One region of the Carnobacterium sp. AT7 genome, then DNA from elsewhere that is predicted to be linked to it. Evidence: predicted binding sites of a transcription regulator. Region 1 holds the regulator's gene; the other holds the start of a gene.
What was found. Region 1 encodes LexA, which represses DNA repair genes until DNA is damaged. Its sites were predicted from a motif close to CNAACANNTGTTNG; they were not measured.

Region 1 (15,488 bases):
CTTTTTTTATAAAACTTTCTAAAAATAACGGTAAATCTTTTACAATATACATTTTATCTGTTCCAGCTTTAAGGCTAAGAGCAAGCACATCAAATGAAGATCTTATGAGCGCAGTTGTCATTGGTTTGATTTCAATTCTATATTCTAATTTTAATGATTGTTTTTGTTTGGTTACCGTTGTTTTTTTTCTGTTTTCATTTAAAAATATCCGAGTAAAGGACTCCGTTAACTCTTGACCTGGATTTGGAGAATCCACAGCGACTTGTTTAGCATTTTCGGCTGTCATAACCCGACTAATTTTTCTATCTCTCAATTCCAACTCAACAGCAACTGTATGTTTACAATAGCCATGGTTTTTCCAATATAGACATTCACAAAAATCATCCTCTTTTGTAGAACCATCTAACTCAACATGAAAAATGTCGCTTCCCATAACTTCTGCAGACCATATTTTCTTATCTAAAAACGAGTTGACTGAAAGGACGCGTTTCTCTGCAACATATTGTCTTCCCTGCTCAATAACGCGTTCTGGTATACTCCATTTCATTCAACATTCCCCTACTTTCTTGCTTTTCATAAAATAATTGTTTTCAAGCACGTTTTTTTCTATCTCTCTATTGTACGTCATTATGGCTAAAAAAGAAAATTTTTTCTTTTACTACTATAGGATTTCAGCTTGTTTTTATCATAAAATTCTTTGAATCTTCATTCCAAATGGGGTAACTCAAAAATAACTTGCTAAAATATGGGTTATGAATCATACTATTAGTATAAAAATGCACTAGAAAATTGAATGAAAAAGAGGTTGAATTATTTTGTTTTATAGACTATTAAGAGCCACTTTACGCTTTTTATTAGCGATCCTAAATGGCAATGCTCATTATGAAAACCGCGACAAACTCCCCACTGATTCATCTTATATATTAGTTGCACCACATAGAACGTATATTGATCCTGTTTATCTAGCTTTAGCTGCTAGTCCTAAACCGTTTACTTTTATGGCAAAAAAAGAATTATTCAAAAATCCCATTCTTAGTTGGATCATTAGACATGCCAACGCCTTTCCTGTAGATCGTGCTAATCCAGGACCTAGCGCGATTAAAACGCCTGTAAAAATCTTAAAAAAAGGCGATTTAAGTCTAATGATTTTCCCTACTGGAACCAGACATTCAAACGAAATAAAAGGAGGCGCAGCTACGATTGCTAAACTAAGCGGCGTACCCATTATTCCAGCTGTTTATCAAGGACCATTGAAATTAGGCGGGATTTTAAAAAGAAAAAAAGTGACCGTTCGTTTTGGAGATCCGATTATTATCGATCGCACAGTTAAACTAACAAAAGAAAACTTGAAATTGATTGACGAACAAATCCAACAAGCTTTTGATCAATTGGACTTAGAGATAGACCCTACATTTAAATATGAGTACAAAAAATAAACAAAAAAAAGAAAAGTCGCTGACTTTTCTTTTTTTTGTTTTTTTAGTGGATACCATTATTTTGCAATTGATACATATCAAAGTAGATACCATTTTGTTGAATCAGCTGATCATGTGTACCACGTTCGACGATTTTACCATGATCCAATACAAGTATTAAATCTGCATCGCGAATCGTAGATAAACGATGGGCAATAGCTAACGTTGTTCGCCCTTTGCGCATTTTTTTCAGACCCTCTTGAATCAAAGCTTCGGTTTCTGTATCTATATTTGCCGTTGCTTCATCTAATATCAGAATTTTAGGATCTGTCACAATTGTACTCGCGAAAGAAATCAATTGTTTTTGTCCTGTTGAATAACTTGCTCCTCGTTCAATCACTTTAGAATCGTATTGATTCGGTAATTTTTCAATAAAAGTATCCGCTTGAACAAATCGAGCCGCTTCTTCTATTTGAAAATCTGTGATAGAAGGATCTTTCAAACGAATATTGTCTTTGATTGTCCCATAAAATAAAAAGGAATCTTGTAAAACTAATCCCATTTTCTTTCTTAATTCATCTATCCGATAGTTTTTGATTGGAATATCATCAATCAAAATCTCTCCTTCATTGAATTCATAAAAACGCATCATCACATTGATAATAGAACTTTTCCCACTTCCAGTGTGTCCAACTAGAGCAACCGTTTGACCTGGAAATGCAGTGAAAGAAATATTATTTAAAACAGTGTGTTTTCCATCATAAGAAAAGCTCACGTTTCTAAATTCAATCTTAGCATCTTGAATTTTAGCTTCAGCCGTCTCATTTTGTTGCGGTGTGTATTCTTCATTATCTAACACATCTAAAACACGGCTGCTAGAAACAATTCCATCTTGAAAAATACTTAAACTATCCATCATGCTTGTCATAGGATTAAAGAAATTACGAGCATAAGAAGTGAATGCATAAATCACACCAACACTAACGGGACCATTCAATGACTCATATCCAAAGAAACCCAAAATCATAATTAAAGAGAACGTGTATAAAAAGTCAATTACTGGACTCAGTAAAATGGAATTCGTTTTTACCATGGCATAACGTAATTTGTAATAGTCCATATTGGTTTCGTCAAATTCTTTTTGCAACCTTTTTTCTTGACGGAACTGTTGAATAATACTCATACCATTAACCGATTCTGCTAATTTTGAATTTAGCAGGCTTAATTTTTCTCTCATGTTACGATACAAGCGAGAACTATATTTTTGATAATACCAAATAACGACTCCTAACACTGGAATCAACGCAACAATCCAAAGAGAAATCTTAACATCTAATAACAACATAGCGAAAAGCGATGTTGTTACAGCTAATATCCCTTGTAGGATCGTAAGAAATACTGACCAAAATTCTTTAATCGTTTCTGTATCATTTGTCACTCTCGTAACGATTGAACCAGCAGGAGTTTGATCAAAAAAACGCATACCTAACGTGTGTAGCTTTTTAAAGATCGCATTTCTGATGTTTTCAACAGTCTTCTCAGAAGCCATATTATAGAGATACAAGTTCAGATACCAAAAAATAATTTTTACTAACGTCATACCAAAATAAAGTAAGGCAAACAGACCGATAACTCGGTTTGTAGCCGTTCCTTTTGCTAAATACTCATCAATAAAAACTTGAAGAATCCTTGGCAAAAGAATGTTTGTAACGGCTAATAAAACGCCAAATAGGATACCAACTGAAAATTGAAGTTTAAAAGGTGAAGCAAACTTAATGATCCGTTTTAAAATTGTCATTTGTTCTTTAGTTGTAAATGATTTTGACCACACTGATTCCTGTTCCATTAGTCTGCACCTCCTTCAATTTTTCTTTCAAGTTGTTGACTGTCAAACATTTCTTTGTACCATCCATTTTGAAGCAGCAAATCAATATGCGTTCCTCTTTCAATCACTTCTCCATTATCAATCACAATAATTTCATCTGCATGCATCACACTACTAATTCGATGCGCAGCAATAATCGTCGTTTGTTCAGAACGCTCTTTTTTCAATGCAGATAATATCTTTTCTTCGGTTTTAGCATCAACCGCTGATAAGGCATCATCTAAAATCAATAATTCTGGTTTAATAATTAAGGCACGAGCAATTGCAATCCGCTGTTTTTGACCTCCAGATAAAGAAACCCCGCGTTCACCAACTACGGTATTATACGCATCAGGCATTTCCATGACGTCGGTATGAATTGCCGTTAGTTCTGCGGCTTTTTCAACTTCTTCTTGTGACAAATCTGGATCTGCAAAGCGAATATTCTCTTTGATACTTGTTGAGAATAAGAATTGATCTTGAGGTACGTATCCAATATGCTGCAACAAAGCATCTAAAGTATAATTTCTTATATCTTCATTTCCGTACAAAATACGTCCGTGATAACGGTCATATTCTCTTAGTAGCAACCTAAAGATACTCGTTTTCCCTGCTCCTGTTTTTCCTACTACACCTAATGTTTGTCCACGTTTCAATTCAAAGTGAACTTCTTTAAGCGCTAAAACAGTTGATTTAGGATAAGAGAATTTCTCAACCGAATAATGAATATTTCCTTTAATTGCTTTAGTTAAAGCAGCAGGTCTTTCAACAATTTTAGATTTCTCTAAAAGTAATTTCTCAACACGGTCATAACTTGCACTTCCACGTTCCAATATATTAAATAAACGTCCAATTGCAAACATTGGCCATACAAGCATAGCGATGTAATTAATAAAAGAAACCAATTCACCAATCGAGATAACACCTGAATTGATATAGATTCCACCCATTACGATGGTTAATACGTATGAAATTCCCATTATAAAAGTAATCGTAGGATCAAATAAAGAGTCGATTTTATACACTTTTTTGTTTTCAGTAACCACTTGTTTTGTTTTATTACTGAACTCCTCAACATCTTCATCTTCTTGACCAAATGTTTTTATCACTTTCATTCCTGAAATACTCTCTTGAGCTTTATCATTCATATTAGAAAAAGCTGCTTGCGCTCCTCTAAACCGTTCATGTAACTTAGAACCTAAAACGCGTGAAGCTATAGCCAACAACGGGAGTGGAATTAAAGCAATCAACGTCAATCTCCAGTCAACAACTAAAGCCATCGCAATAATCGTAGTACCGCCTGTAATGATTGAATCAGCTAAGGTCAATATCCCTCCACCGGCAACGTTCCGAACAGCTGTTAAATCATTTGTTGCATGAGCCATTAAATCTCCTGTGCGATACTTTTGAAAAAAGCTGTTATCCATTTCAGTGAAGTGATTAAATAACCGTGTTCTAAGTATCCGTTCTAACTTTGCAGAGGTTCCCCAAATATTCACACGCCAAATATAACGAAACAAATAAGTAGCGAGTGCAGCAATGCCTAATAGACTTAGCCATTGAACTAACTTAGTTAGCGTTAACGTTCCTTGAGCAACTTCATCTACAATGATCCCTATTATTCTAGGAGGCACTAATTGAATGATCGCTACAAGAAATAAAAATAAAACACCTGTCACGTATGCTTTTTTCTCTTGTTTAAAAAACCAACCTAATTTTTTATAGATCCCCATCTTATTCCCCCACCTTTTATTTATTCTTAATTAAAATAAAAAAACGCGAACAGATAACAATCTGTTCGCAATTCATTCTAATAAGCCAGTTTATGCACTTATTTTTTTTTAGTCGTTTTTGTTGTTTGTGTTTTCATTGACGACATCATTTGTTTAATTTTCTTTTCTGATGGTTTTTGTCCCATTTGCATCATTAACATACGCAACATGTTTTCGTCAACTGGTGGATTTTTTTTGAAATAATCCATCATGTATCTTCTAGCAATAAAGAATCCACCGACAGCTCCACCAACCAAAGCTAAAATAATTAAAAAGATAGCAAGACCTAAATTCATTTTTGATTCACTCCTTTCAAACCTCTCAAGTCTTAATTGTACTAAATAATAGTAAAAAAATAAACTAAAATTCTATTTATGAAGCTAAAAAGTCATATTTCATGACAAATTTGCACAAAAGAAAGCCATGTAAGTGAAAATACCAACTTACATGGCCATATATTATAAGTTATTGAATGTTTCTACAACATTTTCTACCGTGAAACCATAATTTTCAATAACAGTTGCACCAGGTGCACTTGCACCGTATTTGTCGATACCGATTGTAGCACCATCTAAACCAACATAACGTTCCCAACCGAAAGTAGCACCCATTTCAATAGATACACGTTTTCGTACATCATTTGGTAAGACACTTTCTTTATAGGCAGCATCTTGTTTGTCGAATAGATCAAAACTTGGTACTGAAACAACTGAAACATCTGTTCCATTTTCTTTCAAAACTTTTTGAGCTTCAATAGCTAATGCAACTTCTGATCCAGATGCTAATAAAATCCCTTCTGGTTTTTCACCAGCTTGAGCTGAAATAACATAAGCTCCTTTAGCAACATTTGTACGTGCCCCTTCTTTAGTTCCAGGCAATACAGGTAAGTTTTGACGAGACAATACCAACATTGTAGGGTGATCTGTTGAAGTCAACGCTAACTCCCATGCAGCAACAACTTCATTGCCGTCTGCTGGACGTAAGATTGATAAATTAGGCATGCCACGTAAACTAGAAAGTTGTTCAACAGGTTCATGCGTTGGTCCATCTTCCCCAACAGCAACAGAATCATGTGTAAATACATATGTTACTGGGAGTTTTGAAATAGCTGCTAAACGAACAGCCGCACGCAAGTAATCCGTAAATACGAAGAAAGTACCGCCATATACTCTAGAACCGCCATGCAAGGCAATTCCATTCATAGCAGCTGTCATACCAAATTCACGAACACCAAACCAGATGTTTCTGCCATCATATTGACCAGCTTGGAAATCTTTTACATCTGCGATCATCGTGTTATTAGATGAAGATAAGTCAGCAGAACCGCCCCAGAAATATGGAACTTTTTTTGCAATCGCATTTAGAGCTTGGCTACCGGTTACACGAGAAGCTAATGCATCATCTTCAACATTATAAGTTGGCAATTCAGCATCCCAATCTGTTGGCAATTCATTGCTTAATGCCATTTCAAACTGTTTAGCTAGTTCTGGATATTCAGTGCGGTATGCTTCAAATGCAGCTTTCCACTCTTCTTCAGCTTTTGCTCCTTTATCTACCATAGTTTCTTTAAAACGTTCTGCTACTTCGGTAGGAACAAAGAAATCTTCGCCTTCCCATCCATAAGCTTTTTTAGCAGCTTCAATTCCTTCTGCTCCAAGTGGTGCACCATGAACTTTGTGTGTTCCGGCATTAGGAGCTCCAAAACCAATAATTGTTTTAACTTCAATCAAAGTAGGTTTTTTCGTTTCAGCTTTTGCAGCTTCAATTGCTGCGTTGATTTCTTCTAAATCATTGCCATCTTTTACAAGAATATGTTGCCAACCGTAAGCTTCAAAACGTTGTCCAACATTTTCAGTGAACGCTTTTGAAGTTGGTCCATCTAAAGAGATATCATTTGAATCATAAAGAACTACTAATTTTCCAAGTTCTAAATGAGCAGCTAAACTTGCTGCTTCAGCTGAAACACCTTCCATTAAATCGCCATCTCCACATAAAGCATACGTGAAATGATCAACAATTGTGTGGCTCTCTTTATTATAAGTAGCAGCTAAATGAGCTTCTGCCATAGCCATACCTACACCATTTGCAATACCTTGTCCTAGAGGACCAGTAGTTGCTTCTACTCCATCAGTATGGTTAACCTCTGGATGTCCAGGTGTTTTACTATCCCATTGACGGAATTGTTTTAAATCATCGATTTTAACGTCATATCCAGCTAAATGTAACAAGCTGTATAATAACATTGAACCATGTCCAGCTGATAAGACAAAACGGTCACGGTCAAACCATTTTGAGTTTTTTGGATTTACTTTTAATTGTTTAGTCCACAATGCGTAAGCCATTGGAGCAGCCCCCATAGGTAAGCCTGGGTGTCCGGAATTGGCTTTTTGTATACCATCCATACTTAGTGTTCTAATTGTATTTACTGCTAACTGGTCTGTGTTATCAAACAAAAAAATCATCCTTTCGATTTGAACTCTCTATTAGTACTCTATTAGTTTACTATTATTCCGCTTTAAGTGCAACGCTTTCACGAACAGAATGTTCATAAATGGGAGAATCTAATGCTTATCCCATTTATGAACAAACCTTTTTATCTGCCATGAAGGCCTTTCTCTTTTTGGATGTCTTTCAATTTATCAGGCGTAACATCCGTACCTTCTTCATCTACTATTTTAACACCTTCAATTGTTTTTCTCATTCCACCTCGGAATGCTTCAATATAAGCGTCTCTTAATTTTTTTTGTTCTACTTGTTCTTGTATGGTCAATCCTTTGGTCTTTGCTTTATTCGCTAAAACGTTTATTCTTTCCATCTGCTCTTTTGGTAACATTTAATCACTCCAGCATTTTTTTTATTTCTGGTTCAACTATAACAAACTTCTTTGATAAAATCACTCTTTTATCCTCTTTATCTACGAACGTTTGTTTGATTTGTTGTGCTATATATGGTAATCTTAGAATGATAAAAAAAGAAACGAGGTGTTTATATCTATTATGAGTAAAAATCCGGAATCAAGACAAGTTGAAGTTTTGCAATATATATACAATCAAGTTAAATTGAAGGGTTATCCTCCAACTGTTAGAGAAATTGGAACAGCCGTTTCTTTATCTTCTACATCAACAGTACATGGACATCTTTCCCGCTTAGAAAAAAATGGATATATCCAACGGGATCCTAGTAAACCACGTGCCATTGAATTAACAGCTTTAGGATTAACAAAATTAGGGATTGCATTAGACAAAATTCCTTTATTAGGAACCGTTACAGCTGGAGAGCCTATCTTAGCAGTAGAAGAAGCTACCGATTATTTCCCTCTTCCTCCAAATTTACAATTTGAAAATGAATCGTTATTCATGTTGACTATTCGCGGAGAAAGCATGATTAATGCTGGTATTTTTGATGGTGATGAAGTTATTATTCGCAAACAAGGAACCGCTAATAATGGCGACATTGTCATTGCTATGACTGTTGATGATGAGGCAACGTGTAAAAGATTTTATAAAGAAGAAGATCATTATCGATTACAACCTGAAAATGATACAATGAGTCCTATCCTACTTAATGAATTAACTATTTTAGGTAAAGTTATTGGCTTATACCGTAGCCATATCCAATAATATAAAAAAAACGAATGAATAGTTTCCTATTCATTCGTTTTTTTAGGCTATATCGCGGTACCTATTTTAGTACGTTTTTTACAGGAGCAAATGTTTTTCTATGAATTGGACATGCTCCTTGTTTTTCTAATCCTTCTAAATGTACTTTAGTTCCATAACCAGCATTTTTAGCAAAACCATAGCCTGGATATAAATCATCATAATCAGCCATCATTCTATCTCTTGTTACTTTAGCAATAATACTTGCCGCAGCAATAGATATACTTTTGGCGTCCCCTTTGATGAAACTTTCTTGCGGTATACTAACTGGTAAATGCATAGCATCAATCAATAATTGTTCTGGTTGTACAGGCAATTGTTGTATGGCTTCAATCATGGCTAATTTAGTTGCTTCGTAAATATTTACTTTATCGATTATATGATGATCTTTTACACCAATTCCAATAGCTACTGCTGCTTCTTGGATCTGTTCAAATAATGCTTCTCGTTTTGCACTAGACAATTGCTTAGAATCATTTATACCTAACACATCAAAATCTTTCGGTAATACCACTGCAGCAGCCACAACAGGTCCAGCTAGTGGTCCTCTTCCTACTTCATCGATTCCAGCGATGTATTGCGTACCTTGTTCCCAAAAATAACGTTCAATTTGAAGCATTTCTTCTTGTTTATCAAGAATAGATTGCTGTTTCTTCAACTTATTTTCCCATGCTTTGTATGCACTCGCAGCCCCTTTACGGGAATCATTCCTAATTGCTGATAGTCGCTCATCGGTTGAATCGGAAATGGTTGACAATAATTCTTTGATTGCTGCAATACTTAAAGGCTTTTCCACACGCGTTCCTCTATTCTTTAGGTAAAGAAACCGGAGCAATATCTAATGTAAATCGTCCTACTTTACCACTTCTTATTTCAAAAATTACCATTTCAGCTGCACGGCTATAGTCATCACGAAATCCTCTGCGCTCACTAATAAGCATGAGCATCTCTGGTATTGCTAATGTCATTTCCTCTTCACTTAAGCGGTATCGTTTTGAAATTGATTCCGGATAATTTTCTCGCATAAATTCTATTCCATACATAGCGATATCATCTAGTTGAAGTATGGTATCTTTGATTGCTCCTGTTAAAGCAAGTTTTTGTCCAATAGCTGGATCTTCAAACTTAGGCCAAAGAATACCTGGAGTATCCAGTAATTCCAATTCTTTGCCCAATTTTAACCATTGTTGAGCTTTTGTGACACCTGGTTTATTTCCTGTTTTTGCCACATTTTTCTTAATAAAACGATTGATTAAAGTAGACTTCCCAACGTTTGGAATTCCAATACTCATTGCTCTGATAGCACGTGGTTTGATTCCTTTAGCGGCTCTTCTGTCAAATTTTGGTTTCAAAATTTCTTTTGCTTTTTCCATAACTTGCTTCATGCCTTTTCCTTCTTGTGCAACAATTGGGACTGCAGCTATTCCTTGTTCATTAAAGTACTCCACCCATTTTTTTGTTTGAACAGGATCAGCTAAATCGCTTTTGTTTAAAATAATGATTCTTGGTTTTTCTCCTATTATCTCGTCTAAAATGGGATTGCGGCTTGATAAAGGCAATCTTGCATCTACGAGTTCAAATATCACATCTACTAATTTAATTTTTTCGGTTACTTGTCGTCTTGCTTTGGCCATATGCCCTGGAAACCATTGAATGGTCATGTTATTTTTTCACCTTTCTATTTACACACAAAAAAGAACAATTTTTTCATCTTCTTTTTTTACATTTCTTTTTTATTCTTCGTCTATTGAGCCAAACTCTTTAAGTGGCCAAATCCGGAAATTAGCTGTACCACTTACAGTAGTTGCATCTACGAATCCAAAAAAACGACTATCTTTTGAATTTATACGATTATCCCCCATCACAAAATAGCTGCCCTTAGGAACCGTCTCTTCACCCGTTTTAGAGGCTAATGAAAAGTCTTCGGTAAAGTTGCCTCCTGTAGCATAGGATTCAATCGAACTTTGCAAATACTCTTCTTCAACTGCTTTATCATTAATATATAAAACATCATCTTGATAACGAATAGTGTCACCCGGAAGACCGATGATTCTTTTGATATACTGTTTCTCAGGCTCATCAGGAGCAGGAAAAACAACAACATCAAAGCGGTCTATATTAGAGACTTTATTTAAAATCAAACGATCGTGATCTTCTAAAGTAGGAACCATCGATTCACCATCTACACTTACTGGAGCAAACAAAAAATGCCGAATAAGTAAAAAAATGATTAACGCTACTATACAATAAAGTAGTGTGCTTAAAATTTCACTTCCAAGACTTTTTTTTTCTTTACGTTTTTGACTCGAAGAAAGATGACGTGACTTTCTAGGTTCGAAAGATCTTTCTGTTTGATTTTGATCATCAGAAAAATTTATTTTACTCAATAGCTTCTCCCTACTTTCATTGTTTATTGAACGTTCTTCATGCGATTAAAAGGATAATAAATAAACGAAGTTTCTCCAACAATTGACTCAACTGGAATACTTCCAAAATACCGACTGTCATTACTTGATCTACGATTATCACCTAATACAAAATACTCATCTTCTGGTACTACTTGAGTTCCAGTCAATTCTTCTAAGGTGAAATCAGATGTCCAAATTCCGCCAGCGTTATTCACTAAATCATTATCTAGAAATTTTTCCTCGAATTTTTTATCATTTACATAAAGCTGATCATTTTCATATTGGATTTTTTCTCCAGGTAAACCAATTACTCTTTTTACAAGAGTCCGATTTGAGAATCGTGAAATACAACTAAATCAAATCTCTCTATATCATATATTGTTTTGACAATAATTTGATCGTCCTGTTGAAAGGTAGGTATCATAGACGAACCTTCAATAGTCATAGGAATAAAGATGAAATTTCGCAATAAAACAGTGATCAATCCAGCTAACAATAGCGCCTTAGACCACTTCCATGAAAACTCCTTCCACGAATTTTTCCCCATATCCTTCGCTCCAAACCAATCTGTTTATTCTATCATACAAGAATTTTTTTCAAATAACTATCTATTTAACACAGTGCTGACCAAGAAAGAGAGATAGAAAACGCCTACCTCTCTTCCCTAGTAAGTTTTAACTGTTTTTGTTTACAACTCAATTGCTTATTAGTCGTTGGATTTAGTGGCTTGCAACTCTTTTATCGCTGCCTCATATTGAGTATCATTTTCATCAATCAATTTTCTTAACGATTCAACGAGTTGAGTTGCCGTTTCACCTGTCACTTTACCATCGACAGGGAGCTTTTTATCGATTTGGAATTGACTAACAGCCTTTTGGGTTGCTTCATCAAAGTATCCATCAATAGTATCTACAGAATAACCTAATGCATCAAGGACTTTTTCTAGGTTTTTAACTTCCTCAGAAACATCGCCCAATTGATAGGTTTTTGATCCATCAATTATCAATAAATTCGCATAATCCGGTAAAGCAACTTCGATAGTAGGCGTGATGCCTTTTTCATTGATCCATTTTCCACTTGGCGTTAACCATTTTGCAATCGTTATTTTTAACTCACTTTTGTCATTAAATGCAGCCACATTTTGGACTGTACCTTTACCAAACGTTTTCGTTCCAATTAGTTTAACATTTCCTGATTCATTAACAGCACCTGCTAGAATTTCTGAAGCACTAGCGCTGCCTTCGTCTACTAATAAAACAGCTGGTTCAGTAACTTTAAAATCACCCATTGTCGCATTATCAGCGACGATTGAGACAGGCTCTTGATCCTTTTCTTGCGTTTGTAAAATAGTATCGCCATTTTCTAAAAACAGATTAGAAATTGACATTCCCGCATTTAATAAACCGCCTGGATTTTGACGAACATCGAACACAAAGGATTTTGCACCTTGATTTCTCAAATCTTTTATCGCAGCTACTAAATCATCATAAGTTGGTGAAGAAAAACTCGTAATGGAAATATACCCAATTGTTGGATTTTCTTCATCTAATTGATAAACAACGGTTTCAACCGGAATTGTATCTCGTACTAACGTTACTTCAAAGGTAGAATCGCCACGCCTAATAGACAAAACAACTTCCGAACCTTTTTCGCCACGAATGTGTGAAACAGCTTCATTTAAATTCATGCCGGTTAATTCTTGATCACCAGCTTTTAAAATAATATCGTTCGGCTGTAATCCTGCTTTTTCAGCTGGTGAACCTGCAATAGGAGAAACAATCATAACATTGTCTCCTTGTTTCATCACTTCTGCACCGATTCCTTCAAAGGATGCTGAAATACTTTCATCTAAAGAAGACGATTCTTCTACATCGAGGTATTGTGTGTACGGATCGCCCACAGATTCAGTCATACCAGTAATGGCACCTTCAATCAAGGTTTCCCCTTCTACACCTTGATAATAGTCTGACATTAAAGTGTCATAGACAGCTTGGATTTTTTCAAAATCCTCTGTATTTACTGCAACACTGGATTCTGAGGAATTTACATTTTTTTGTACTTCATCATTATCATCATTTGCGTTTGTAACAGCAACAGTTCCACCAATTGAAAGTGCAGCAACTACTATGAGAGAAGCACCATATGCCCAAGGTTTGATTCCTTTTTGCTTTTGTGATTTCTTTGGTTCATTCTCCATTTGCAAGGTTCCTCTCTACTTTCAATTAGACTCTACATTCGCGACCATTCTAGTCTATTTCTTACATTACTTTTAAGAATTTAATAAACAAGGTCACTTTTTACTAGAATTTTAACGCTGTTTCTAGAGCTACAATCATCATATCATTAAAGGTTTTTTCACGCTCATCTGAAGAAGTTTCTTCTCCAGTAATTAAATGGTCGCTTATGGTTAAAATAGCTAGCGCTCTACGATTGTATTTTGCTGCTAACGTGTATAGACCAGCCGCTTCCATTTCAGTAGCTAGTACGCCATAATCTGCCAATTTCTTCTTATCTAGTTCAGCATTGTAGAAACGATCAGCAGATAAAATATTCCCCACTTTAACTTTCATTCCTTGTTCAGTTGCAATTTCATACGCTGTTCTAAGTAAATCAAAATCAGCAATCGGAGCAAATTGTACTTGATCATTAAATGTATTTTTTACAACAGCTGAATCAGTTGTTGCACCTTGCGCTAAAATAACATCACGTACTTTAACATCTTTTTGCATTCCGCCAGCAGTTCCTACACGGATTAAGTTTTTCACGTTGTAACCTGTTATTAATTCTTCAGCGTAAATCATCATAGAAGGTATTCCCATACCTGTTCCTTGGACAGAAACACGTCTGCCTTTATAGGTTCCAGTGTACCCAAACATATTTCTTACGCGGTTATACTGTTCCACATCTGTTAAAAATGTTTCTGCAATATATTTTGCTCTTAATGGATCTCCAGGTAATAATACCGTTTCTGCGATTTGTCCTTCTGTAGCTTCAATGTGTACACTCATGATTATTTCCTCCTAGTTGTTTTGTTGTTTTTTTTAATTATCTTTATCCAAATAGATTTCCCATGCTTTATCAAACGTTGTCATTTCTTCTAAGTAAGTACCATTTAATTCCAAATAATGACTAATTTCATGATAATCTTCTGATTGTTTAGGAAAGCTATTATCTAAATAAACGGCATTTGCAAATAACGTTACAGCATCTTTTTTATATGGATCTCTTTCAGTCATTAAATAATGATAAAACGGACGTTGCATTAACTTAATTCCTTTCTTTATCCTGCTGGTAATCAAGACGCTCTTTTTTTTCTTGAGCATACTTTTCTGGATTTTTTTGATAAAACTCTTGGTGGTATTCTTCAGCTGGATAAAAAGGTTGTACGGCTTCAATTACAGTAACAATTGGCTTTTTATATTTTCCGCTTTCGCTTAACTGTTGCTTGGATTTTTCAGCAACTTTTCTTTGATTCTCATCTCGTACAAAGATAACAGGTCGGTAATTATCTCCTCTATCTTGAAATTGACCCATAGCATCTGTTGGATCCGTTTGATTCCAATAGATTTCGACCAATTCTTCATATGAAATAATTGTTGGATCAAAGGTTATTTCAACAGCTTCCGTGTGTCCCGTTGTTTTGGCTAGAACTTCTTCATAAGTAGGATTAACCGTATGTCCGCCTGTATAGCCTGAAACAACTTTCTCAATTCCAGGCTGTTCATCAAATGGCGAAACCATACACCAAAAACATCCTCCGGCAAAAATTGCAGTATCTCTCACAGACCTCATCCTTTCTTAAATTAGATCAATTGGTTGGCACATAGACATTGATTCGAATATCATTCTCGGCTAGATCAATCTTATCGACCGAAAAATGGATACCGCTATCTAGCGTGAACTCATTTAAATTAAAAACAAGTGTTTCTTGTTCACTATCAATAGCTACCCAATCTGGAATATTTAATTGACTTTCAATTTGATTCAAGGCAAAGGAAATCGGCAAATTCAATTTTCCAATTGAAAGGCCTGTTGTTTTAAATTGCAGATTGCCATTTTCCATAACAAATGGCTCTAAAGAAAGCTGGAATTGGACATCCTTTCCAAATAATTGAAAGGTGCCAACTAATTGAGCCTGGTCTTCCAATTTAAATTGATAATTGACCGGACCTTTTACTATTTTTTCATCTTTAAGATACGAAGCTACCAATTGATTGATATCATCTTTCTTTGTTGATACTTGAAACGTCACTTCATCACTACTAGTTTGCGTTTCTAGATTAGGCTCTCCAATAATAACCGGAGTCATTTGAGTGAAAAACCAAAATAATGTTCCTAATACGATTGAAAGCAGGACAAGAAAAGCCCAT
Region 2 (15,488 bases), on a different contig from region 1:
CCAAACATTGGCAAACGTTTATCTTGCGTTAGACAACGATCTTGAGATTATTCCGGTTATCAACAAAATAGATTTACCAGCTGCAGATCCAGAACGTGTTCGTGCTGAGATTGAAGATGTAATTGGAATCGATGCAAGCGATGCCGTTTTAGCGAGCGCTAAAGCTGGTATTGGAATCGAAGATATCTTAGAACAAATCGTTGAAAGAGTTCCTGCTCCAGTTGGTGATACTGACAGTCCTTTGAAAGCTTTAATATTTGACTCAGCTTACGATGCTTATCGTGGAGTAGTATTGAATATTCGTGTGATGGAAGGGATGATCAAACCTGGAGATACCATGAAAATGATGAGTAACGGAAAAACATTTGAAGTAGCTGAAGTGGGCATCTTCTCACCTAAACCGATCAAACGTGATTTCTTGATGGTTGGTGACGTTGGATACGTTACAGCTAATATCAAAACCGTTCAAGATACGCGAGTTGGGGATACAATCACATTAGCAAACAATCCTGCTGAAGAATCATTAGAAGGCTACCGCAAAATGACGCCAATGGTTTATTGTGGAATGTACCCAATTGATTCATCTCGTTATGGCGATTTAAGAGACGCTTTAGACAAGTTACAATTAAATGATGCAGCTCTACAATTCGAAGCTGAAACGTCTCAAGCGCTTGGATTTGGGTATCGTTGTGGGTTCTTAGGACTTTTACACATGGACGTTATTCAAGAACGTCTTGAACGTGAATTTAACTTAGATTTGATTACAACAGCTCCATCCGTTATTTACCACGCTAACTTAACAGATGGTACGCAACAAATCGTAGCTAACCCGGCTGAAATGCCTGAGCCAGGTGTAATTGAATCAATCGAAGAACCTTACGTTAAAGCAACAATCATGGTTCCGAATGATTACGTTGGTGCAGTTATGGAAATTTCACAACGCAAACGTGGTGACTTCTTAACAATGGATTACATGGATGATAACCGTGTAAACGTGGTTTATGAAATTCCATTATCAGAAATCGTTTATGATTTCTTTGATAAATTAAAATCAAGTACTAAAGGATATGCTTCTTTAGATTACGAAATGATTGGCTATAAGAAGAGCGCTCTTTCTAAGATGGATATTCTATTGAACGGTGAAAAAGTAGATGCTTTAGGATTTATCGTCCATAAAGACTTTGCTTTCAACCGTGGTAAAGCCATTGTTGATCAATTGAAGACGATCATTCCAAGACATCAATTCGAAATTCCAGTTCAAGCAGCAATCGGACAAAAAATTGTTGCACGTTCAAACATCAAAGCCTTGCGTAAAGATGTTACAGCTAAATTATATGGTGGTGACGTAACCCGTCGTCAAAAACTATTGAAGAAACAAAAAGCTGGTAAAAAACGTATGAAACAAGTCGGATCAGTTGAAGTACCTCAAGAAGCGTTTATGTCTGTACTTAAGATGGACGACGAATAAATCGTTGATATAACAGTGTTTTTATTGGGGATTTTATGACTTGATTTAATGATTTGCCTACCATTTGCTTACCAAAATAAATTGGCTTTTCGTCAAATGGTGTGGATGAGCTAAATTTAGTTAAAAATAAAATCTGATTTAGGCAGCGTGAGGCAACGGACTCACGCTGTTTTTTTAGTCTCTTGGCATACAGTGTGGTTAATTTCTTGCGTACCATATGTTTTGAACCAAAATCAAAATTCGTGGGATGAGACAAAAAAATTTTCTTTAGCTTTGAAAATCGATAAAAACATTTTAATTTCGATAAACCGATCCGAAATTGAAAAATAACGACTAAAATAACTTGATATTTAAAAGTATGAATTATTCAGGTATAATTAGTTGGATTAGTTTTGTAGTTATAGGAGGATAACAATGGATATTGCTATTGTAGGAGCTGGAATTTCTGGTTCAAATGTATTAAAAAGTTTAATAACTCATCCGAATTTCCAAGCGGATGACTTAATCGATGTCTATGAACCCCGTCAGTCTCTAGGCTCAGGGTTACCTTATGAACCAACTGACGACGAATCAATTATGTTAAACACCTCTTCGGATGTGTTGAGTGTGGATGAAAATAATGAATTAGATTTTACGGAGTGGTTAGAACATCATTTTAAAGAACCAACGAATTTTGAGCAACTCGTTTCACGGCCACATTATGGAAAATATTTAGTGGAGCGCTTTTCCCCATTCTATACGCACGAACAAGTACGCCACGTTCAAAATACTGTTGTTGACGTTGAAGTGCTAGATGCTGCAACAAAAGAACCAGCAGATGACACACAAGACGGCAATTTTGTGTACCGTATTAAAACAGAAGACGGCTGGCAAGATAGTGTCTATGATGCGGTATTCTTTTCAGTCGGACATCCTGAATACAATGATTTCTATGATTTAAAAGGTACTGAAAATTATATTCATAACCCTTACCCAATGAAAGAAAAACTGGCAAATTTTGACAATAATCAAAAGATTTCAGTTGTTGGAAGTGGTGCTACAGGTGTTGACTTGATGCGTTTCTTCATGTCTAATTATGAATTAGAGCAACCTCTAACATTTTATGATTTAAAAGAACCGTTCTACTGTGTAGCTATTCCTTATGAGAAGGATGATTTTACATATCACTTAACAAAAAATTGGGTGGAAGAACAAAAAGAAGTACACGGTGGGTTTATTCCGCTCCAAGTCATACTCGATACGATTAAAGATGATTTAAAACAAGAGAATGCTGAGCCTATGGCAGTTTATAATCGTTATAAATCAGGAACGCTAGACGTTTTCCGCAAAGCATTTGATATGAAAGACCAGGAATTGGCAGCTGTTCAGAAATACGCGGCTAATTCTGTTCCAAATCTTCCGCATTTATATAATGCATTGTCAGGTGAAGACCAACAAGAGTATATGAAAAACTATTATCAGATTATGTTGTTTTTCAAAACGAAAGTACCTTACTACAGCTATCAGTGGTTATTTGAATTAATCGATGCGGGTAAAGTAGAAACCGTTGCTGGTTTAAAAGAAGTAAATGTTTTAGAAAATGGACGCTTCCAATTTGTGACGGAGGATAGCGAAGCCGAAGCTGATATTGTCGTTAACGCAACAGGTTTTATAAACAATATTGAAATACTGACTAAACACTCTGAGTTAATTAAAAATCTATTCCATCGCCGATTAATTCTGCCGCATGTGAATGGGAAATTTATCTTAGTCGATTGGCCACAGTGTCGTGTGCTTAACCAACAATATGGACGTATGGATAATTTATTCTTCCTCGGTCTATTAATTGGTGGAACACAACATGAGAATAATGATGCCGGGCAAACGATTCAGCAAGCCCAATATACAGCAAAAGCGTTTATGGACGAACGATAATTTAACAATGAAATGAGCTCAGAACCCTTTGTGGTTCTGGGCTTTTTTGTTCACATGCGTATAAATTTCGGAATGGCCGGATTATTGTTATATTAAGGGTACGCAAATGGAACAAGCTATATGAATGCAAGAGGAATTTATATGGAAATCGAAGGTTACGAAAAATTAACGCTATGAGGTAAAAAAATATTCGATCGAACACATGTGGAGTATAAGAAAGTTGTAGATGACGAATCAACTCAACTGCTTGTATGTCATTCATATATTCATAAAATAAACTTTGAACTGGAACGGTTAATTCGTTTAGTCGGATAAGTTTAGTTTTCCTTCATATAGATAGTAAATTTCTAAGGTATCATTATTTCCTGGTTCCCAATAATATTTTTTCTCAGCTACGCGGGATAGACCCTTGTGTTCATAGTAATGGTAATTAGAAGAGTTGTCGGTAAACAAATAGAAGTTTTCTGCTTGGTGTTGTTTAAGGTAATCATAAAAATGATTATACAACAGTCCACCAATACCCAATCCTTTAAATTCTTCTTTCACGATAAGCAAATTTAAACCGGCGTCATAATTTTTCTGGCTTTTTTCTAAAAGGAATTCATTGATTTCCAGCGTTTGAATGTATTTCAAAAAGATCGAATCAGGTTCAGTAATGCGTAATATTTTTTCCAATGAAGAAATATTCTTCCTAGTACTGATTTTCTGAATATTGGTTTGGTCTACTAATCCGGTTGCTACAATTCCTACTATGTCGTCACCTATTTGAGCAACAAAAACATCGTCTGATTCTAGTAATAGATCACTTAGAAAAAAATCGGCCATTGAGGCTACCAAATTGTTTGGGACCCATGACCGATAATCCCAAGTGTTAATCACTAAATTCAAAATAGAATCATAGTCCTCGGGGATCATCTTTCTTAAGATAGTTTCTTGTTTCATTTCTATGCTCTCCTTGTTTGAAAGTATTTCTCTATGTGCAACTAACTACTGGAATCATTGATGTAAAACGACTTTTTCTATCTAGTAAATGATTCTATTAGAACAGCCAAGTAATTAATACAACAGCCAATACGATTTGGAAGAAGCCAATCAGTAAACCGTACAGCATAGTTCGAGGTCCTTCTTTTAAGATATCAGAGAACTTGACCTGTAGTCCAATCGCAGCTAAAGCAGTAATCTCAAATTGGTTGCTGATGACTTCCGAGCTGTGGATCACTAGGGAAGGCAAAGGCAGAAAACTTCTAAGCATGAACAAAAAGAAGAAGCCGATAATAAACCAAGGAACAGTCATTAGACTAGAACTCTTTTTCACTTCAGAAGTTGAGCTGGTAGTCGTTTTAGAAAATAGCGGTTCTTCCTCTTTGGTATTTAATTTGCTGAAACATAAGGCTACACCAACAATGAGGAGAACTCTCATGAGTTTAAAGACAATGGATAAATTAGTTACGTCCGTACTGACCAGCTTAGCTGAAGCAACGACTTGTCCGATAGATTGGACTGTTCCACCGATCAGAGCAGATGTTTGAACGACTTCATTTTGATACAGAACAGAAGAGAGGATAGGCAATAAGACCATCAATAGCGTCCCCATGACATTGACTATAGTAATAGACATGGCTTTATCTTTCTTATCAGCTTCAATCACCGGAGAAACAGTCCCGATAGCAGAAGAGCCACAGACTGCGTTACCCGCACCCATCAATAAAGACATCTTTTTATTAAACTTCATAGTTCGACCAATCCAATAAGCAAATAATATCGTCAAGACCATTTGGAGAATCACAAAAATAAATCCGGCAGAACCAACTTGCTTGATGATTTGAAAATCTAAAATCATGCCGTTTAATACAATCGACCACTCTAAGAGTGTTTTTTCAGAAAATTTAGTTCCTCTTTTCAAATAAGGTTTGTTCAAAAAAGTATTTCCTAAAAGGATACCTAGAAAAATAGCAATCAGTGCTGCACCTAGATTCGGTATAAAATTGGTCAAATACTGACTGATGAGTGAAATTAGGATGCTGATCATTAGACCAGGTAAGATGGAACGGGTATTTTTCATTTGAGTATACATATTAAATCTCCTTCAATCCTTTGTTTATAGGTTTATCATATAAGGTAATTTGTATAAAATAAAATAATCATTTATTATATCTTTATAAGATAATATTATGAAGGGACTGTTTGAGATGTTAGATTACCGATACCAAACGTTTCTTACGTTGACAGAAGAAATGAATTACACCGCAACAGCCAAAAGACTGCACATTACTCAACCCGCGGTTACTCAACACATCCAGCATTTGCAGCAGGAATTAGGAGTCGAACTGATTCGCTATGAAAACAGACAACTGTCCTTAACAGCTAAAGGCATGCAACTGCAAAAGGATCTTTATTTGCTGCAAAGAGAAATCACTAAAGTGCAAAAACAATTAGCTTCTACTGTAGAACACACTACTCTTACATTTGGAGCTTCATTGACGATTGGGGAATATATGATGCCGGACTTCATTGAGTCGTATTTAAATCAATACCCAACACATGATATTTCGATGGTAACAGACAATACTCGACATTTAATCGAACTATTGGAACATGGGAAAATCGATTTTGCACTTGTGGAAGGGGAATTCAATCAATCAATATTTGAATTTCAAAAGATTGCTGAAGAACCGTTTATCGCTGTCTGTTCCGAGAAATGCTCTTTATGGAAACAGGATCAAAGCATTAATGACTTATTTTCTACGACGATTTTGGTGCGTGAAGAGGGATCTGGATCACGGCTTATTTTTGAAACAGCCATAAAAAATAAAGGAATCCATTTAGATAGCTTTTCAAAAGTTATGACGATTGGAAGTATTGGTGCAATAAAAAGACTGGTTGGAAAAAATGTAGGCATTACTTTTGTGTATCAGAAAGCTGTTGAAGAAGAACTGAAAAAACGGCATCTTAAAAAAGATTCCGTTAAGTGATTTCAGTGTAGTACATCCGTTTTATTTGATTTACTTGAAAAGGATTCAGTTAAGAGGAGTGGAAACAATAGAAAATTTTTTGAGGTTGGTAGATTGACCAAATTAAAATTGATTGTAAAATCGATGATAGACTAAAAAAATTTATACGGATTTAATCTCAATAAAATAATGGCAGTAAATGTAAACCCTCCGATAAGAATAAATTTATATTATTCTTATCGGAAGGTTTATTTGTTTGTAAAGAAACATTATGTTACAAAGCGTTATCATAACAAAAAAAGTAATCTAAGAAGATGCTAACGAATTTTAACTCTACTTCATAGCAGTCACTATATATTGATTGTAGGAGCTAGTTAATTTTTATAATAATTTCCAAAAAAGAACTGCTATAATAGCAGTTCTTTTTTGGATAAAGCTAAGAAATATTAAATTCTTAGCTTTATCATAGATTTAATATTTCTACTTTCTTTTTGTTGAATTCTTCTTGGTTAATGATATCTAAATCTAAAAGCTCTTTGTATTCTTTTATTTGTTCAACATTACTTTTAGAAATATCTACAAGAGAGGTAGGTGTAGGATTTTTAATTTTAAAGTTTATTAATTGAGCATTTTTAGAAGAATCACAAACGATTTGGATGCTGAATTTTTCTGAAGTGGTTATGTTTTTTAATTTCAACATAGCTGTGCTAGGAACTTCTACTCGTTTCTGAGTTTTAATAACCCGATAACTATCTTCGGTAACTGAATTGTTTTTCTCTTTTTTCTTATTTCTATTTTTTCCTCCTACATATGCACCTGCTAATGTACCTATACCTGGAAATAACATTGTTCCTAAAATAGCTCCTCCAACAATCTTCCTTAATTGAGCTTTTTTCTTAGATTTATTTTTTTCTTTAGTAACGGATAGCCCATTTTGTTTTGATTCAACAACAGTATTGTAAACAGCACCATCAAAAGCATATTCAAGCAATTCAAAATAAATAGGTTCTTTTTTATTGAAAAAGATTAAACCTTCTTCGTTTTGTATTATTTCTGTTAAACCAGTAAAGTTAACGCCAATTTTTTCTCGTCCATTTTTAATCTGCAACATTGATTTATTTCCTACAGTCATTTTAATTCCTCCATTTTTTTGTTTTACGTACTAAACTGATTATTAAAATAAATAGAAAAGAATTACACTAGGTCAGCGGGTAACTTGTTTAAAGTATATATATAAATAATGCTCCATTTTAAAAATAAAGACAGAAAAGTCTGATTGCTTTTAATATTTTTGAGGAATTATAAAATAAAGTGAAATTATAAGTAGAATCACTACTGGAAATATGTATAGAGTAACTTTGTATAATATAGCTTTTTTCTTAGAGGTATCAGACGGATTAAACACATTTACCCCTTTTTTATATTTATTAGCGATATGATCGATAAAAAATGAAAAAACCATTAATAGCCAACCGGCGTAAAATAACCAATCTGAATCAGTACTTAAAAGTGCGAAATAAATGAAAAAAAATGAATAACTTAGCGGATGGATCCACTGATATTTATTGTTTCTATCCTTGATAAAGGCTAATAAAGATCGAATCAAATAAATTAGTATAGCAATGAATAGTATAAAGTTTATAAATAAAATAAAGTTATCCACTAAATAGCCTCCATAAAATAAATTCCACTGCATTTATATAACGTGTTTTATGTAATTTATTTTAGCATTATAAAAGGATTTTGTGTATCTAAAAAATAAAAGTTAGATACAGGTGTGTGGGTATTTACAATTTATTGCTCCAACAAAGGATGCAGAGAAAAGCAACATGTTACAGTTGGAGAAATAATGGATATACCTTCAAGGAGAGTATTCAATTTTGCAAACAGCGAGAATAATTACTTTGCAGTAATGGAGAAAAAGGGACTACCTCATTAATTTGTGAGGACATTGCTTAAATAAGATTAACGTCTTTTATTGCTTAGTTTAGCTTTTTTCTTTAGCAATAGATGGTCCTGTCAAAAGTAAACTCAAACAACAGACAATTCATTTTTTATGATTATTTTCATTTTAGTTACGCATCCGTTTCTTACATTTCAACTGCTGAAAATAATTGATTTAAATCAATTGGATATTAGAGAATATATACTACAATCAATATGTTGGATTTCTGCTTATCTAGTTTGTGTAATTTATAATGTACGCTCGCTTCAAGCAGCCATGAACTATTATAGCAAGATATTAAGAGGAGGCAAAATATGTTAAGCGAAAAATTTATTGAGGTAAGTAAAAATGAGGGAGTTGTATCCATAACTTCATGGGGAAGTGGGGATCAACCAAATGTTAGATGCACTTGGAATTCATATATTCGTATTACAGAGGATGAACGTATTTTAATCCCCATTGCAGGATTTACCAGCACTCAAAATGATGTTTCTAAAAATGATAAAGTGATTTTAACATTAGGAAGTCGTGAAGTAGAGGGATTCAATAATTATCAAGGAACCGGTTTTTTAGTTGAAGGTAAAGCGCGTTTCACAGATTGCGGCGCCGAATTTGAACAAATGAAAAAAGAATACTCTTTTATTAATAAATTACTTGAAATCACGATTGAATCAGCTAAACAACTTCTTTAAAACAACGCGTTTATTATCCAAAATTTTGTCCACTTTGAGTATCTTTGTTAAAAAGATCGTGGACTTTTTTGATGACTTTTAATTACATAGGGTTTAAGAGTAAAAATTAAAATAGTTTGGTTCAGTTATTTGCAGATAAAGTAGAAATTGAATTATGTAAGATAAAAGGTTAAGCATTTGACTGAAGTTCATAAAACAGTCAAAAATTTATGAGCTATCTGTATAGTGTTGGAAACGTTTTCTGTTATAATATGTGTATTAGAAAGGAGGGATAACAAATGGTGAACTATCGAGTTTTAACTGTTGCGAGTAATCCCTTGGGAGAATTCGAAGGTCGTGAAACCGTACAAAATGATTTAGAAGTATTGTTAGGAGAAGTAAGTGAAAATGAAGGAGAAATTGTTTCAGTCACTCAAGTTCTGACTGAACCACATATTTTACTTACAACAGTTATTTATAAAGTGAAATAATTTTTAAGACTCCTTTCTGGGGTCTTTTTTATGTATTCTAGGCATGTTAAATCAGTTTATTGGTGTAATGAAAGGTAAAGGAAATACATTATAATAATACGTACAATAAAATAGAAAATTATCCTACACCTGATATGCAGGATAATCGATGAATCTATTGCTTAAATTGATTAGGCAACTACCAAACTTGTATTAAAAATAATGGGCGGATTAACTTATTGAAATTGTTGACCTATTTAGATAGTAACAATAATAAGAATAAACCTTAAAACATAACCTTTTTGTGTGGCATTCGGTGACCTTTATAATCAAATACCTGTCCAAAGTAATTAGGTGGGCTTAATAGTTTGAATTTTTGAACCACTAATTGATTGCGATCGTTAATGACTGATTCAATCGTAATTTCTGAACCAAGTTTTATCTCATACATAAAACCAAAAGCTTTCTTTCCAGTAATCAAACAATTAAACTTGCGACCATCCGAAAGCAGAGTGAATCTACAGAAAGGTGTGTTGTTTTTTGTATTGATTACTTTAATATCTGAATCAAGCTTCCCCGTAATAATAGCAGTATTCATGAGTTCCCCTCCATTTTATTATTAAATGTCATTAGTAAGATTAGTCCATTTTTTTAAACTAACAAATTGAATGTTGTGAATCTCATCAAAATCAATTTTTGTATCATTTACATAAATACCTAATTCATCTCCGCCAATAACTAGACCAATGACATCATCTTTGTAATATCCATTTTGGTCTACCGCTTCAATCTGTATAGCAACGGATTTATTCTTTAGGATAGCTTCATTTATTACTGACGTAATTTCTTCAGAATCCATCTGTTTTTTTTGTGGATTGACTTTCTTCATCTCCGCCGTTAAATTTTCTTGAGCAGCTGTATGTTCTGACAAATAAAATCCTGCCCATTTTTTAATACCACGATCATGGTATTCCTCATTTAAATAGTTCATTTTATGCCCTCCATTCCACCAGCATGACCACCAACAAGAGAACTACGATTAATAGCTGTTGCGCCATCCATAAGACTACTAGCATGTACTAATGATTGAAAACCATATTTATCTCTTATTTTATCGACTAGTAAATCTAATTTTTCATTTGTAATTTGTTCAGTCGGATTTTCAAATAGATCCAATTGAATATCACTCGTATAGGATAATTTTGAATAGGTAATTCCTATGCGCCGGACGGATTTGTCATCCTCGTAATACTTATTAAAGATTTCAAAGCAGTATTCAACTAATTTTTTTGTATTAGAAGTACTTGGTATCTTTAATTGGCGCGAAAAACCATCTTTTTCCTCATATTTAGAGTAACTAACAGAAAGACTGACACATCCTGTTTGACAATGATGCTTTCTAATTCGGGTAGCAACTTGTTCAGCCATTTCACGAATAACAATTTTGATTTCCTGTCTTTTAAAATAGTCTTTTTTGAGAATTTGAGAGTTGCCATAACTTTTTTCTAAAGGACGATAGGAGTCTCTAATATCGCTACGGTCGATACCCCAAGCATTAGCATAAAGTTGTTCACCAATCAAGCCCATTGAATCTCTCAATTGATAGAAATTTGCGTGTGCTAAGTCATAGACTGTCTTAATGCCTAAACTATTTAATCGTCGTTCTGTTCGACTTCCAATGCCCCACATGTCTGTCATGTTTTCGATTTTCCAAACTGTTTTCGGAACGTCCTCGTAACGCCACTCCGCAATCAATTCTGAATTATATTTGGCCCCATTGTCTAAAGCTAGTTTAGCCATCAGCATATTGTCGCCAATGCCAATCGTTACATATAGACCGGTCTTCTTAAAAATATGGTATTGAATCATTCTAGCCAGTTCATAAGCACTTTTCTTTTTGAACAGTTTTAGACTTCCTCGGACAGAAATAAACGATTCGTCGATACTATAAATATGTAGATCTTCATCAGAAACGTATTTACGAAAAATATCGTTGATTTCAGTATTCTTTTTAATATAATAGCTCATTCTAGGTGGTACGATAACCAAATCCGGGTGATAAGGGATTTCCCATTTCCTAGTAACGTTTCTAATACCTAATACTTTTTTAGCCATTGGCGAAGCAGCTAACACGATGCCACCGGGTTTATCTGCGTTACTCATAACAACTAATAGAGCTTTTAGAGGATGTAAGCCACGTTCAACACATTCCACAGACGCATAAAAAGATTTAACGTCAATACAAAAAATATCATCGCTTCGTTCTTTAGCATAATTGAATGACATAAGAACCCCTCCTTTCATTCTATTATACGAACGTTTGTTCTTTTTGTAAAGCGAACACACATAAAAAATAGTTCTATTCAAAAGAAAATAAGAGGTTTAAAAATGAAACTCAAATATTGAGTCTTTTGTACTAACTAGTTCATGAGTTATATAAACGTATTTAAAACACTTTCTTATAAATAGTGCTAGTATTATAATAAAATTAAGTATATTTAAAATTTTATTGTTCGAGTCATTTGTTGTGGCATGAATAAAAGATTGAAAGAGTAGGTCTTAAGTATAATGTTCTAAAAATCGTTAATTATTTTCAACAATAAAAGAAAGATGGTGCTTTTTTGTTAGATAAAACAATTCCATATGCGGAAATTTGGATGTATCGTTCAAAAAATCTTCCAGTTAATGAACCCGTTTTACCTGAAGGTTTTTACTTTAAAAGTTATCAAGAGGGCGATGAAGTAGGATGGGCAGCCATTGAAACGGCTGTTTCGGAATTTGAGAATGAGGGACTAGCATTGAATTACTTCGAGGAAAAATTTGCGCCATACTCTAAAGATCTGAGAACGCGATTGTTATTTGTCGTAGATTCTTCAGGAGAAAAGGTTGGCACATGCTTAGCTTGGTGGAAGGAATCACCGAATGGTGTGCGTTACCCATTAGTTCATTGGGTAGCTGTAAAACCAGGTTATCAAGGAAAAGGACTCGCAAAAGCAATGGTAAATCGAACTCTTAAACTATTGCAAGAACTTGAAAAAAATTCACCTATTTATCTGCACACTCAAACGTGGAGTTATGCAGCAATTCACTTGTATCAAAAACTAGGGTTTGAGATCACAGATAATAATTTAGATGGAAGCCCTAACGTAGATTATCAAAAAGCTATGAGTATTTTAGCTAGCATACAGAATAAAAAAAACTAGGCTCATAAAAAATAATGTCATCATCAATCAATAGATTATAGACACTGGTATATGGAATCAGATTATCCTAATGCAAAGTCCACTAACATAGGGGAGTCTTATTCTGTTTTTAAAAAAGTAACTACATTGGGCAAAAGTGGGAACTGAACTCAATTTAATTGAGCAATCGACGACTCAGTTATTTTACTTTTATGATTAACATAGTCCAAGGAATATTGAATTTTCTTCATTAAAAAAAAGTTGTTTTTACTTGACTTAAAGTTCACTTCAAGGTGTATCCTGGTCACTAATAAGGTAACTTTTATTGAAAAGGCTTTTGAGTAGTAAGAACAAGCATCATTTAGTAAAATGAACCTTATGAGATAGCTTCATTATTAGTTAAGGGGTGAATAGATGGAATATACTAAACTAGGAAATACAGGAATGGATGTTTCAAGGATTTGTCTAGGAGCAATGAGTTTTGGAGATCCAGAAAAATGGATTCACAAATGGGTATTAAATGAAAATGAAAGTCTCCCGATTATTAAACGAGCATTGGAACTGGGTATCAATTTTTTTGATACTGCGAATATTTACTCAATTGGGAAAAGTGAAGAAATTTTAGGAAAAGCATTAAAAGAGTATGCTAATCGAGATGAGATCGTATTAGCAACAAAAGTCCATGGTCATATGTTTGATGGTCCAAACGGTGGAGGTCTATCAAGAAAAGCTGTTCTTTCTCAAATTGACCAAAGTTTAGAACGATTGCAAACCGATTATGTTGATTTATATATTACTCATCGCTGGGATTATGATACGCCCATAGAGGAAACGATGGAAGTACTGCATGATATCGTGAAATCTGGTAAAGCAAGATATATTGGTGCTTCTTCAATGTATGCTTGGCAATTTCAAAAAGCACAAAATATAGCAGAACGGAATGGGTGGACTAAATTTATATCTATGCAAGATCATTTGAATTTAATCTACCGTGAAGAAGAACGCGAGATGATTCCTTATTGCTTATCAGAAAAAATTTCTCTGACGCCCTATAGTCCTTTAGCTTCAGGTCGCTTGACACGAGATTTATCGATTCAGACAAAACGTACAGACACGGATAAGATAGCGCGTCTTAAATATGACAAAACAGCTGATCAGGATCTTGAAATTATTGAAAGAGTTGCACAACTAGCGGAACGTTATGAAGTCAGTAGAGTGCATGTAGCACTTGCATGGCTCTTGCAAAAAGAGGGGGTAGCTGCACCGATCATTGGAGCAACTAAACTCGAACATGTAGAAACAGCTGTTGCTGCGGTAGATTTTAAACTTACTCAAGAAGATGTTCAATTTTTAGAAGAACCCTATATTCCACATCGCATTGTTGGTTTTTCATAGAGAAATAAGTAAAATAAAAACATGGAGGCCAATTAAATGGAATTAGTTACGTTAGCAAATGGCATAAAAATGCCAATTTTAGGTTATGGAGTGTATCAAGTAAATGATCTTGAAGAATGTGAACGTGTTGTAAGTGAAGCCATTGAGGTAGGGTATCGTTCAATTGATACCGCACAAGCCTACGGGAATGAATCTGCTGTTGGAAATGCTGTGAAGAAGAGCGGAATTCCTCGTGAAGACTTTTTTATCACAACAAAAGTTTGGATCTCAAATGCAGGATATGAAAAAGCAAAAGCTTCCATCGAAGAGTCTATGGAAAAATTGCAAACTGATTATTTGGATTTGGTTTTGATCCACCAACCGTTTAATGATTACTATGGAACTTATCGTGCGATGGAGGAATATTATAGAGCAGGAAAAATAAAAGCCATTGGGGTTAGTAATTTTTATCCGGACCGTTTTATTGATATTGCTGAGTTCAGCGAAATCAAACCTATGGTGAACCAAGTTGAAACGCATGTATTTAACCAACAAGTAGAAGCTCAAAGTATTATGGAAGAATACAATACTCAAATTGAATCATGGGGACCATTCGCTGAAGGGAGAAATGATTTCTTTAACAATGAAACATTGAAAAAAATCGGTGAGAACTATGGCAAATCTGTAGCGCAAGTTGCTTTACGGTATTTGATTCAACGGAATATTGTGGTCATTCCTAAAACAGTCACAAAAGAGCGTATGATTCAAAATTTTGATGTCTTTAACTTTTCATTGACGGATGAAGAAATGGCAACGATTCTAGGATTAAACCAAAAAGAAAGTTTGTTTTTCTCTCATTACGATCCAGAGACAGTTAAATTTTTAACAAGCTTAGGTAAAAGAAAATAAAGACTAAATAAAATTACTTTGAAAGAATAAGTAGATTTAACTATCTATTTATTCTTTTTTTTGCTAACATAGTTACCTATAGTAACTATGTTAAGTAACTTAATTTGAAAGGAGAAAAAGCCATGGATAGTCATCTATCTGAAAAATATATTGATGCCTGTTTTAGCGCCAAACAAACGTTACGGTTCTTACCTGAACCACCTCCTGAATTACAAAAAAGACACGTTTATATTATCAAAACATTGTATAACTTATCAAAGGAGTTAACTGAGGTACGTGTCAGTGACATTGCTGAGTCTATTGGTGTAACGTTACCTAGTGTTACAAAAAACATCGCAACGCTAGAAGATTTAAATTATATAAAAAAAGAATCAAACCTAAACGATAAGCGAGTAGTAAATATTCAGTTAACCAAAAAAGGGTTAGCATTATATCAAACAGTTTTTCATGATTTTCATCAAGAAAATAGTCAGGTTTTAAAAGCTATTCCTGAAGAAGAGATGCGTTTAACAATAAAAACAATTTACCGGATTCATGATTTAATGGAGCAGGCATACTTGCTCGATTAAAAGGAGAGGATAAGAATAATGTATAAAAAATTAAT

Region 2: a site for LexA is predicted at 11,733-11,746, ahead of CAT7_RS08540 (Y-family DNA polymerase). Genes of this name have one in related genera too.

The regions. Positions count from the first base shown of each region.
Region 1 is NZ_ABHH01000020.1:22,547-38,034, reverse strand. Features, by position in the region: gene CAT7_RS08455 (DEAD/DEAH box helicase) at 1-547, opposite strand, end outside; gene CAT7_RS08450 (lysophospholipid acyltransferase family protein) at 816-1,436, shown strand; gene CAT7_RS08445 (ABC transporter ATP-binding protein) at 1,480-3,261, opposite strand; gene CAT7_RS08440 (ABC transporter ATP-binding protein) at 3,261-5,012, opposite strand; gene CAT7_RS08435 (YneF family protein) at 5,111-5,347, opposite strand; gene tkt (transketolase) at 5,510-7,513, opposite strand; gene CAT7_RS08425 (DUF896 family protein) at 7,645-7,884, opposite strand; gene lexA (transcriptional repressor LexA) at 8,048-8,671, shown strand; gene CAT7_RS08415 (ribonuclease HII) at 8,733-9,506, opposite strand; gene ylqF (ribosome biogenesis GTPase YlqF) at 9,517-10,371, opposite strand; gene lepB (signal peptidase I) at 10,444-11,097, opposite strand; partial or broken gene lepB (signal peptidase I) at 11,121-11,665, opposite strand; gene CAT7_RS08395 (S41 family peptidase) at 11,825-13,315, opposite strand; gene deoD (purine-nucleoside phosphorylase) at 13,419-14,126, opposite strand; gene CAT7_RS08385 (YozE family protein) at 14,160-14,381, opposite strand; gene msrA (peptide-methionine (S)-S-oxide reductase MsrA) at 14,386-14,910, opposite strand; gene CAT7_RS08375 (YpmS family protein) at 14,927-15,488, opposite strand, start outside.
Region 2 is NZ_ABHH01000021.1:9,903-25,390, reverse strand. Features, by position in the region: gene lepA (translation elongation factor 4) at 1-1,468, shown strand, start outside; gene CAT7_RS08590 (FAD/NAD(P)-binding protein) at 1,883-3,382, shown strand; gene CAT7_RS08585 (GNAT family N-acetyltransferase) at 3,686-4,324, opposite strand; gene CAT7_RS08580 (YeiH family protein) at 4,422-5,456, opposite strand; gene CAT7_RS08575 (LysR family transcriptional regulator) at 5,572-6,354, shown strand; gene CAT7_RS08570 (SHOCT domain-containing protein) at 6,797-7,465, opposite strand; gene CAT7_RS08560 (pyridoxamine 5'-phosphate oxidase family protein) at 8,593-8,970, shown strand; gene CAT7_RS08555 (hypothetical protein) at 9,249-9,440, shown strand; gene CAT7_RS08550 (hypothetical protein) at 9,706-10,017, opposite strand; gene CAT7_RS08545 (hypothetical protein) at 10,039-10,410, opposite strand; gene CAT7_RS08540 (Y-family DNA polymerase) at 10,407-11,705, opposite strand; gene CAT7_RS08535 (GNAT family N-acetyltransferase) at 12,041-12,622, shown strand; gene CAT7_RS08530 (aldo/keto reductase) at 13,016-13,996, shown strand; gene CAT7_RS08525 (aldo/keto reductase) at 14,033-14,884, shown strand; gene CAT7_RS08520 (MarR family winged helix-turn-helix transcriptional regulator) at 15,007-15,453, shown strand; gene CAT7_RS08515 (ABC transporter ATP-binding protein) at 15,472-15,488, shown strand, end outside.